One region of the Promicromonospora sp. NPDC050249 genome, then DNA from elsewhere that is predicted to be linked to it. Evidence: riboswitches for the same ligand, from Rfam matches in the RefSeq annotation. Region 1 holds a riboswitch; the other holds the start of a gene.
The links. A riboswitch is a leader RNA that binds a small molecule or an ion and turns the genes downstream of it on or off. The one in region 1 is predicted to bind thiamine pyrophosphate.
Positions count from the first base shown of each region.

Region 2: linked by a shared signal. The riboswitch ahead of thiC (phosphomethylpyrimidine synthase ThiC) and the one ahead of AB0I32_RS22305 (thiamine ABC transporter substrate-binding protein) in region 1 are both predicted to bind thiamine pyrophosphate.

Region 1 covers NZ_JBFAKY010000034.1:31,661-36,138, reverse strand. Annotated here, with positions in the region: gene AB0I32_RS22320 (FAD-dependent oxidoreductase) at 1-1,046, opposite strand, end outside; gene AB0I32_RS22315 (PAS and ANTAR domain-containing protein) at 1,229-2,032, shown strand; gene AB0I32_RS22310 (DUF4235 domain-containing protein) at 2,083-2,364, opposite strand; TPP riboswitch at 2,402-2,506, shown strand; gene AB0I32_RS22305 (thiamine ABC transporter substrate-binding protein) at 2,501-3,580, shown strand; gene AB0I32_RS22300 (iron ABC transporter permease) at 3,556-4,478, shown strand, end outside.
Region 2 covers NZ_JBFAKY010000015.1:3,700-8,177, reverse strand. Annotated here, with positions in the region: gene AB0I32_RS14025 (N-acetylmuramoyl-L-alanine amidase) at 1-674, shown strand, start outside; gene AB0I32_RS14020 (C39 family peptidase) at 799-2,031, opposite strand; TPP riboswitch at 2,254-2,359, shown strand; gene thiC (phosphomethylpyrimidine synthase ThiC) at 2,354-4,141, shown strand; gene AB0I32_RS14010 (LacI family DNA-binding transcriptional regulator) at 4,229-4,478, opposite strand, start outside.

The DNA of each region.
Region 1 (4,478 bases):
CGGTCGTCCCCTGGCACCACCGGCCCGACCAGCGGCAGGCCGGTGTCGCTGGTGTAGTCCTGGGCCGCCCACGTGTGCCGTGGCTGGTCCACGGGGAGGTGGACCCGGGTCCACTCCTCCAGCGCGGCCAGCCGCCGGGCCGGGTCCCGCTCCCTGCCGACGGTGTAGCCCTCGCCGCCCACCATGAGCAGCCCGCCGGCCGTGCGGAGCGATCGCACGGGTGACCCGGCGGTGATCGACATGGTTTCCCCGAACCCGGGCGGCAGCGCGGCCGGGTCGGTGATCTCCCAGGTGGTGAGCAGGCTGCGCCCCGCCTCCAGCCGGAGGAACAGCCCGCCCAGCCGCCCGGGCGGTGTGCCGGTGGCCAGCACCACCCGGTCGGCGAGGATGGCGCCGCGGCTGGTGCGCAGCGCGACACCGGACCTGCGCCGGCGCACCTGGTGGACCCGGACGCCGTCGTGCACCGGCACGCCGCGGGCGCGCAGGCGGGCGCGCAGTGCCGAGAGCATCCGTAGCGGGTCCACCTGTGCCTGGCCCGGCAGGCGTACCGCGCCGTAGGACCGCGCGGGGTACGGCGGGTCCTCCTCCCACTGTGCGGTGAGTCCCTGGCGGGCGCAGGTCGCGAGTACCGCGTCGACGTCGGCCACCTGGTCGGGGGTCGCCGCCACCGTCAGGTCGTCCCGGTTCTCGACGGGGACGCCGAGGTCCTCGAGGGTGCGGCGCAGCCACCCCAAACCGGCGAAGTTGGCCGTGAGGTAGTCGCGCACCACCTCGTCGCCGTGCCGGGCGATCCGGGCGAGCCGGGTGCCCTGCAGCACCGAGAGCTTGCCCGTCGAGCGGGCGGTGGTGGTCGCTCGTGCGCCGCGGGCATCGAGCACCACGACGGAGGCGCCGCCGTCGGCGAGCAGCTGGGCGGTGACGACACCGGTGAGGCCGGCGCCGACCACCACGACATCGGTGCGGAGCGGGCCGGGGGCCATGACCCCCGGTGAACCGCTGCCGGTGGCTTCCAGGTCCGTCGTCGCGTCGTAGGGGGTCTCGCTCACGATGCACCTCCGCTGGTCGATCCGTGCTGCTCGATCAGTGCTGGTCGTCCCTGTGCCGACCCTCGGGCCGGCCCGTACCAGGCTGGCACGAGGGCCTGGCACTCGCAGTGCCTCGCTTCTAGAATCGAGGTGGCGGAGTCATGAAGCGGCTCCTGGTCCGCTTCGGATCCGGGAGGTTCAAGATGCCCCCTTCCCTGCAGCCCAGGCTCAGCATCGTGGACGGCGCCGGCGGCGACACGGCTGAGCAGTCACCGAGCTTCTCGGTGGGTGACCTGGCGCATGCTCTTGGTCTGGGGACCAACCTTCTTGTCGGCAGCTACCGCGTCGACATCATGTCTGGCACCTGGTGGTGGTCCGACGAGGTGTACACGATGCACGGGTGGAGACGGCACGAGGTTCAGCCGGGCCTCGAGGCGCTCCGGTCCCGCAAGCACCCCGACGATCGCGCCCGTGTGGTGCGGGCCGCAGCCGAGGCCCTGCGGACGGGCCGCCCGTTCGCGTGCGCGCACCGGATCGTGGACCGCAGGGGCCGCACACGCTCGGTGGTCGTCATCGGCCAAGGCCGACGCAGCGGCCCCGGCCGGTCGCCGGAGCTGGTCGGCTACGTCATCGACGTCACGCCGGTCCAGAAGGAGGCGCTGGCGCGTAAGTCCGAGGCGGTCGTGACCAGGGCCTTCGTCAGCCAGGCGGTGATCGAGCAGGCCAAGGGCGTCATCATGGCGGTACGTGGGGTGAGCGAGGAGACCGCGGGTCACCTGCTGCACGAAGCCGCCGGGCGGGTGGACATCCCGCTGCGCCTGGCCGCAGACCAGGTGATGGCCAGGCTGGGGACCGATCGCGAGGGGGCGGATCGCGAGCGGAAGGGCATCACGCAGGAAGCCCTCACACGCGCACTGGACGGCGTCGAGCCGGTGGGGCGGCCACGCGGGCACGACCCCCTGCTCACCCGGCGGCCGCGCAAGGCGTCGGCGGGCAAGTCCGCCTGACCCTGTGATCGGATGCCCGGCCCGGTGATCCTGGCCGGGCATCCGGTGGGTCAGCGCGCGGCGCGGCGGGCGGCGAGCCGCAGCGCCGCCGTCGACGCGCCCTTCGCCGCCATACGCTTCGCGAACACCGCGGTGCCCGCTGCGACCGCCGCGAACACGGTGGCCTGCACCAGGTCCAGCTCCGGGTCGTCCGCCTTGCTGGGCGCGTCGTTGCCGGTCACGCCCTTCCAGATCATGCTGACCGCCTTCTGCGCGACCCAGCCGGCTGCGAGCGTCAGGGCAAGAGTGCCGACCTTCTCGGCGAGTGTCTGTTCCGTCTCGATCTTGGCCATCTCTACACCGTAGCGTCCGACCAGCCAGTAGGCTGGCCGGACACGACAGGGGAGCGCCACACGGCGCTGAGAGTGCGGAACACCGCAGACCCTTGAACCTGATCCGGGTCAGACCGGCGGAGGAAGTCGAGGCACGATGTTGCGTCTTTCCGGTGCTCACGCGGGCACCATCCACGCTGTTCCGGCCGCCGGAGCGCTCTCCGTGGCACTCCTGCTCGCCGGGTGCGGCGGTTCCGGGACCGGTGGCTCCGACGGGGGCGACCCGGCGGCGTCCGGCACCGTGACCCTCGTGACCCACGACTCCTGGGCGCTCGACGAGAAGGTGGTCGAGCGGTTCGAGGAGGAGTCCGGTCTGACAGTCGAGGTCAGCGCGGCGGGCGACGCCGGGACCCTGGTGAACCAGCTGGTGCTGACCAAGGACGCACCGCTCGGCGACGCCGTCTTCGGCATCGACAACACCTTCGCCTCCCGCGCGCTCGAGGCGGGGGTGGTCGAGGAGTACACCCCGGCGGACCTGCCCGACGGCGTCGAGCAGCTGGGCGGCGCGCTCACCCCGGTCGACCAGGGCGACGTCTGCGTGAACGCGGACGCGGCCTGGTTCGAGAAGTCGGACCTGGAGGTGCCGAGGACGCTCGAGGACCTGGCCGACCCGCAGTACCGGGACCTGCTCGTGGTGAGCAACCCCGCGACGTCGTCTCCCGGGCTCGCCTTCCTGCTGGCGACCGTCGGGGCGTTCGGCGAGGACGGGTTCGAGGACTACTGGTCGTCCCTGGTCGACAACGGCGTCAAGGTCGCCGACTCGTGGGAGGACGCCTACTACGTGGACTTCTCGGGCGCCGGCGAGGGCGGCGAGCGCCCGCTCGTCCTGTCGTACGCGACGTCGCCGGCCTTCACCGTCAGCGAGGACGGCTCGGAGTCGACCACCAGCGCGCTGCTCGACACGTGCTTCCGGCAGGTCGAGTACGCGGGAGTGCTTGCCGGGTCGGACAACCCGGAGGGCGCTCAGGCGTTCGTCGACTTCCTGCTCGGCGAGGACGCCCAGGCCGCGCTGCCCGAGTCGATGTACATGTACCCGGCCGACCCGGCTACCGAGCTGCCCGCCGACTGGGAGAAGTTCGCACCCCAGGCCGAGGCGCCGTTCGAGGTGGATCCCGCCGAGGTGAGCGAGCATCGCGACGAGTGGATAGAGCGGTGGACAGAGACCGTAGTGGGCTGAGTCGACCGGGCCTGCGGCCCGCGCCGCTGCTCTGGGGGACGGCGGTCGCCGTCCCCCTCGGGTTCCTCGCCGTCTTCTTCGCCTGGCCCGTGGCCGCGCTGGTGGTCCGCGGATTCGTGCCCGACGGCGCGCTCGACCTCACCGGGTTCGCCGAGGTGCTGTCCAGCCCGCGCACGTGGCGGCTCGTGTGGCTCACGCTCACCCAGGCAGTGCTCGGCACCGCCTTCTCGGTGCTGCTCGGCCTGCCGCTCGCGTACCTGCTCTACCGCCGGTCGTTCCCGGGCCGGGTCCTGGTGCGCGGGCTCGTGACGGTGCCGTTCGTGCTGCCCGCCGTCGTCGTCGGCGTCGCGTTCCGCACCCTGTTCGCGCCCGGCGGCGCGCTCGGCTTCCTCGGCCTGGAGGAGTCGCTGGCCGGGATAGTCGTCGCCCTCGTCTTCTTCAACGTGTCGGTGGTCGTGCGGACCGTCGGCGGGCTGTGGGAACGGCTCGACCCCCGGACCGAGCAGGCCGCCGCGTCGCTCGGGGCGGGGCCCGTGCGGGTCTTCCGCACGGTGACGCTTCCCTCGCTGGCACCCGCTGTCGCGTCCGCGGCCTCGGTGGTGTTCCTGTTCTGCGCCACCGCGTTCGGCGTCGTGCTGGTCCTCGGCGGCGTGCGGTACGGCACCATCGAGACCGAGATCTGGACGCGCACCACCCAGTTCCTGGACCTGCGGACGGCGTCGGTGCTCTCGATCCTGCAGCTCGTGGTCATCTCGGGCGCCCTTGCGGTCTCCGCCCGGGCCCGCCGGCGCCGCGAGGCGGCGCTGCGCCTCGTGTCCGCGCACGGCTCCGCCAGGCGGCTGTCCTGGCGGTCGCCCAAGGACCTGACGATGGCGCTGGTGGGAGCGGCGATCGTCGG
Region 2 (4,478 bases), on a different contig from region 1:
AGGGCGACTGGCTGGGCGTGTGGTGGGCCGGATCGCTGGCCTGGCTGCACAATCCTGCCGAGCGCCCGGTGGTGGTGCCTGCGACGGCGAAGACCGTCACCGTCGCGGGCGACGCCCCGGCGCCGGTCTTCGGCAGGGCCTACCCGGAGGTGGCGGCCTACGAGGAGTACCCGGGCGTCCCGGTGCAGCCGGTCACGCCGATCGAGTACACGGTCGGGGTGGGCCAGACGTACGCGGTGGCCGACGACCACGTCGCGTCCGACTACTACCGGGCCGCCACGTTCGACGGCACGGGGCCGGGCGACCGCACGGTGGTGCGGGGCGACGACGTGTACTACCAGCTCTGGCTGGCGCACCGGTACGTCTTCGTCAACGCGGCGGACGTCGAGATCCACGACCCCGTGGTGGCGGACGTGACCGGGCCGAGCATCGAGGGCCGGGCCAAGCCGGGGAAGGTCCTGCGTGCGGACGCCGGCACGTACCTGCCGGGCGAGGTCGACGTGGAGTACCGCTGGCTGCGCGACGGCGAGCCGGTGCGCTGGGCGAAGGGTGACCGGTACCTGGTGACGGGCCTCGACCAGGGCGCTGAGCTCACCGTGCAGGTGACGGTCTCCGCGGACGGCTACACGTCGGCGACGTACACCTCTGAGCCGAAGCAGGTCCCGCCGAGGTAGGTAGAACCAGGGCGGGATAGAACTGGCGGGATAGAACTGCAGCGAAGTAGAACCCGAGCGCCAAGCCCTGGTCCTGCTTCGCTGCCGTTCTATCTCGCCACAGTTCTACCTCGGCGGGATGGGGTTACCAGTTCTGCGTGACGCCCGGCATGTTGGCCGGCAGCTTCACGTTCTTCGGGTGGTAGACGTACGTGACGCCGTCGGTCGACGTCTGCCATACGCGCTCGAAGTTCTCGCGCGTGTAGACCTGTCGCACTTCCTCGTTGCTGGCCTTGTTCGGGTCGTTGATGATCGGGTCACCGTCCGCGGTGAACCCGATCAGCACGACGAGGTGCCCGGGGGTGCTGTAACCGGCCTCGGGCATCTCCGCCTCGTCGAAGTTGAGCGAGACGGTGAGCGGGATACCCGCCTCGATGAACTTCTCGGCCTCCGCGAGGGAGCGCAGCCGGGTCACGAACGACTTCAGCCCGAACCTGTGGGCGTAGGCGGCGTTGAACGGCCAGTTCCCCGCACCCTCGTACGCGTAGTCCCAGGTGTTCATCGCGGCGTAGTCGACCTGCGGGTCGCCGTTGGGAGCGACGATGTCCTCCAGCTCCTCGGCAGGCACCTCGCGTCCGTAGGAGTAGATCACCATCGTGGACGACGTCGGCGAGCACCACACCTGGCCGCCGCCACCGAACTCGGGGTACTCGCCGCGGTGGATGTTCTGGCTGTACTGCGGCACGTCGAGCGATACCTCGCGCCCGAGCGTGAAGTCGCTGGTTCCCGTGTAGTGCTCGTCGGGCAGGTTCTCGTTGGTCATGGTGCTCACCGACGCCAGGCGCGGCGAGGTCCTGGCGCCCTCGGGCCGGTACAGCCGGGCCCGGGTCTGGAACGCGTCCGGCTCGAAGCCCGCCCTCGCGACGAACGTGTCGGTGAACAGGGCCGCGTCGGTGTCGCCCTGGCCGTTCAGGGAGGTGCGGTGGATGTCGCCGACGCGCCCGTCGGCCGGCGCGAACTCGTCGCCTGACGCCCAGCGGCCCATCACGAACCACTTGGTCCATGTCCCGTCGGCCTTACGGCCGCGGAACTCCACCTCGACCCAGGTGCCCGTGGGGGTGTCCGCGTTCCAGGACGGAACGGCCTGCTTGATCGGGTACCCGGTCTCGACGACGGGCGAGGTCCACGTGCCGGTCTCGTACGTGACGGGCGTGCCGTCGCCGAACGGGTCCGTGTAGTCCACGAGGTCGCCTCCGCGGGGCAGGAAGAGCCCGCCGTGGACGTCGAACCGCAGTCCGTCGCGTTCGCCCGCGAGCAGCTCCCGGCGCCCCTCCCAGGAGGTCAGGGTGATCTGGTTGTCCGAAGCCGTAGGGCTCACCTCAGCTCCCGCCGCTGACACCGCACCCGCCACGATCCCTGTCTGGACCACGAGTGCCCCCGCAGCCGCCAACGCGAACGCCCTCGTTCGCAGGTTGTTCCGTACCGGCATTCCAGCCTCCATGTCCCGGGCTCGCTGCTGGGGTGAGCGAGCCGTCCGGCCTTGCTTATCACGGTCGGCGGCGGGGCAGAAGGAAAGTGCCGGACAGTGCTAACCTCGGCGGCGATCCCACGGGTGCCTCACGCAGGGGCTGAGATCGGGCTGTACGGCCCGGGACCGTTGAACCTGTCCGGTTAACACCGGCGTAGGAAGCAGGAGTCTCATGATGGAGAAGTCCCAGTCCCGCACGCTCGCCTACCAGTACGAGCGCGACCACGAGCACGACGGCGGGTCCAGCACACCGCAGGACGACACCGGTCTCCGGGTGCCGGTCACGGAGATCACGCTGGCGCCGTCGCCCGACGGCGCCCCCAACGAGCCGGTCCGCGTCTACCGCACGCAGGGCCCCGGTTCCGACCCGGTCCGCGGCCTCCCGCCGGCCCGCGAACCCTGGGTCGTGGCGCGCGGAGACACCGAGGAGTACGACGGCCGCGACCGGGCACTGGCCGACGACGGGCGCGGCGCGCTGCGCCGCGGTGCGGCCAGCCAGGAGTGGCAGGGTGAACGACGTCGGCCCCGCCGGGCGCTCCCCGGCCGGACCGTCACCCAGATGCACTACGCGCGCCAGGGCGTGATCACGCCCGAGATGCGGTTCGTCGCGGTGCGCGAGGGCTGCGACGTCGAGCTGGTGCGCAGCGAGGTGGCCGCGGGCCGGGCGATCATCCCGAACAACGTGAACCACCCGGAGTCGGAGCCGATGATCATCGGCAGGGCGTTCCTCGTGAAGGTCAACGCGAACATCGGCAACTCCGCCGTCCACAGCTCCATCGCGGAGGAGGTGGAAAAGCTCGAGTGGGCCACCAAGTGGGGCGCCGACACCGTCATGGACCTGTCCACGGGCGACGACATCCACACCACGCGGGAATGGCTCATGCGGAACTCGCCGGTGCCCATCGGCACCGTGCCGATCTACCAGGCCCTCGAGAAGGTCAACGGCGACGCCAGCGCGCTGACCTGGGAGATCTACCGCGACACCGTGATCGAGCAGTGCGAGCAGGGCGTCGACTACATGACGGTGCACGCCGGCGTGCTGCTGCGGTACGTGCCGCTCACCGCCGACCGGGTCACGGGCATCGTCTCGCGCGGCGGGTCGATCCTCGCCGGCTGGTGCCTGGCGCACCACCAGGAGAACTTCCTCTACACGCACTTCGACGAGCTCTGCGAGATCTTCGCCCGGTACGACGTCGCCTTCTCCCTCGGCGACGGCCTGCGGCCCGGATCGCTCGCCGACGCGAACGACGCCGCGCAGTTCGCCGAGCTCGACACGCTCGCCGAGCTGACGAAGCGGGCCTGGGCCTACGACGTCCAGGTGATGGTCGAGGGACCCGGACACGTCCCCTTCCACCTGGTGCGCGAGAACGTGGAGCGGCAGCAGGAGCTCTGCGACGGCGCCCCGTTCTACACGCTCGGCCCGCTCGTGACCGACATCGCGCCCGGCTACGACCACATCACCTCAGCGATCGGCGCCACCGAGATCGCCCGGTACGGCACCGCGATGCTCTGCTACGTCACGCCCAAGGAGCACCTCGGCCTGCCGAACCGCGACGACGTCCGCACCGGCGTGGTGACCTACAAGATCGCCGCGCACGCCGCCGACGTCGCCAAGGGCCACACCGGCGCCCGCGACCGCGACGACGCCCTGTCCAAGGCCCGCTTCGAGTTCCGCTGGCGGGACCAGTTCAACCTGTCGCTCGACCCGGAGCTCGCGGAGTCGTACCACGACGAGACCCTTCCGGCCGAGGCTGCGAAGACCGCGCACTTCTGCTCGATGTGCGGGCCCAAGTTCTGCTCGATGCGGATCTCGCAGGACATCCGCGACGAGTTCGGCGGGGCGCAGAACCAGGCGGCGCTCGCGGACGCGGCGGCCGCGGAGGGTATGGCACAGAAGTCCGCGGAGTTCCGCGAGTCGGGCGGCGAGGTCTACCTCCCGGAGCCCAGGCTCCGCGCCTGACACCCGCCCCCGACAGGTCCGCGAAGTAGAGCGCATGTCCGGACAGTTGCTCTACTTCGCGGACCTGTGGGGACGGGCCGCGGAGGGTCAGGTCAGGTCGGGCACCGGGCCCGTGGTCGTGCCCTCGACCAGGCTCACGGGCAGCATCACCGACGGGGGGTCCTCGCCGGCCAGCAGCGCGATGACGGCCAGACCGAGCGCGCGGCCCTTCTCGACGAGCGGCTGATGCACGCTGGTCAGCACGTCGGGGGAGAGCCACGGCAGGTCGAGGCCGTCGAACCCCGCTACCGAAACGTCCTCGGGAACCCGCAGCCCGAGCTCGCGGGCGGCGATCACG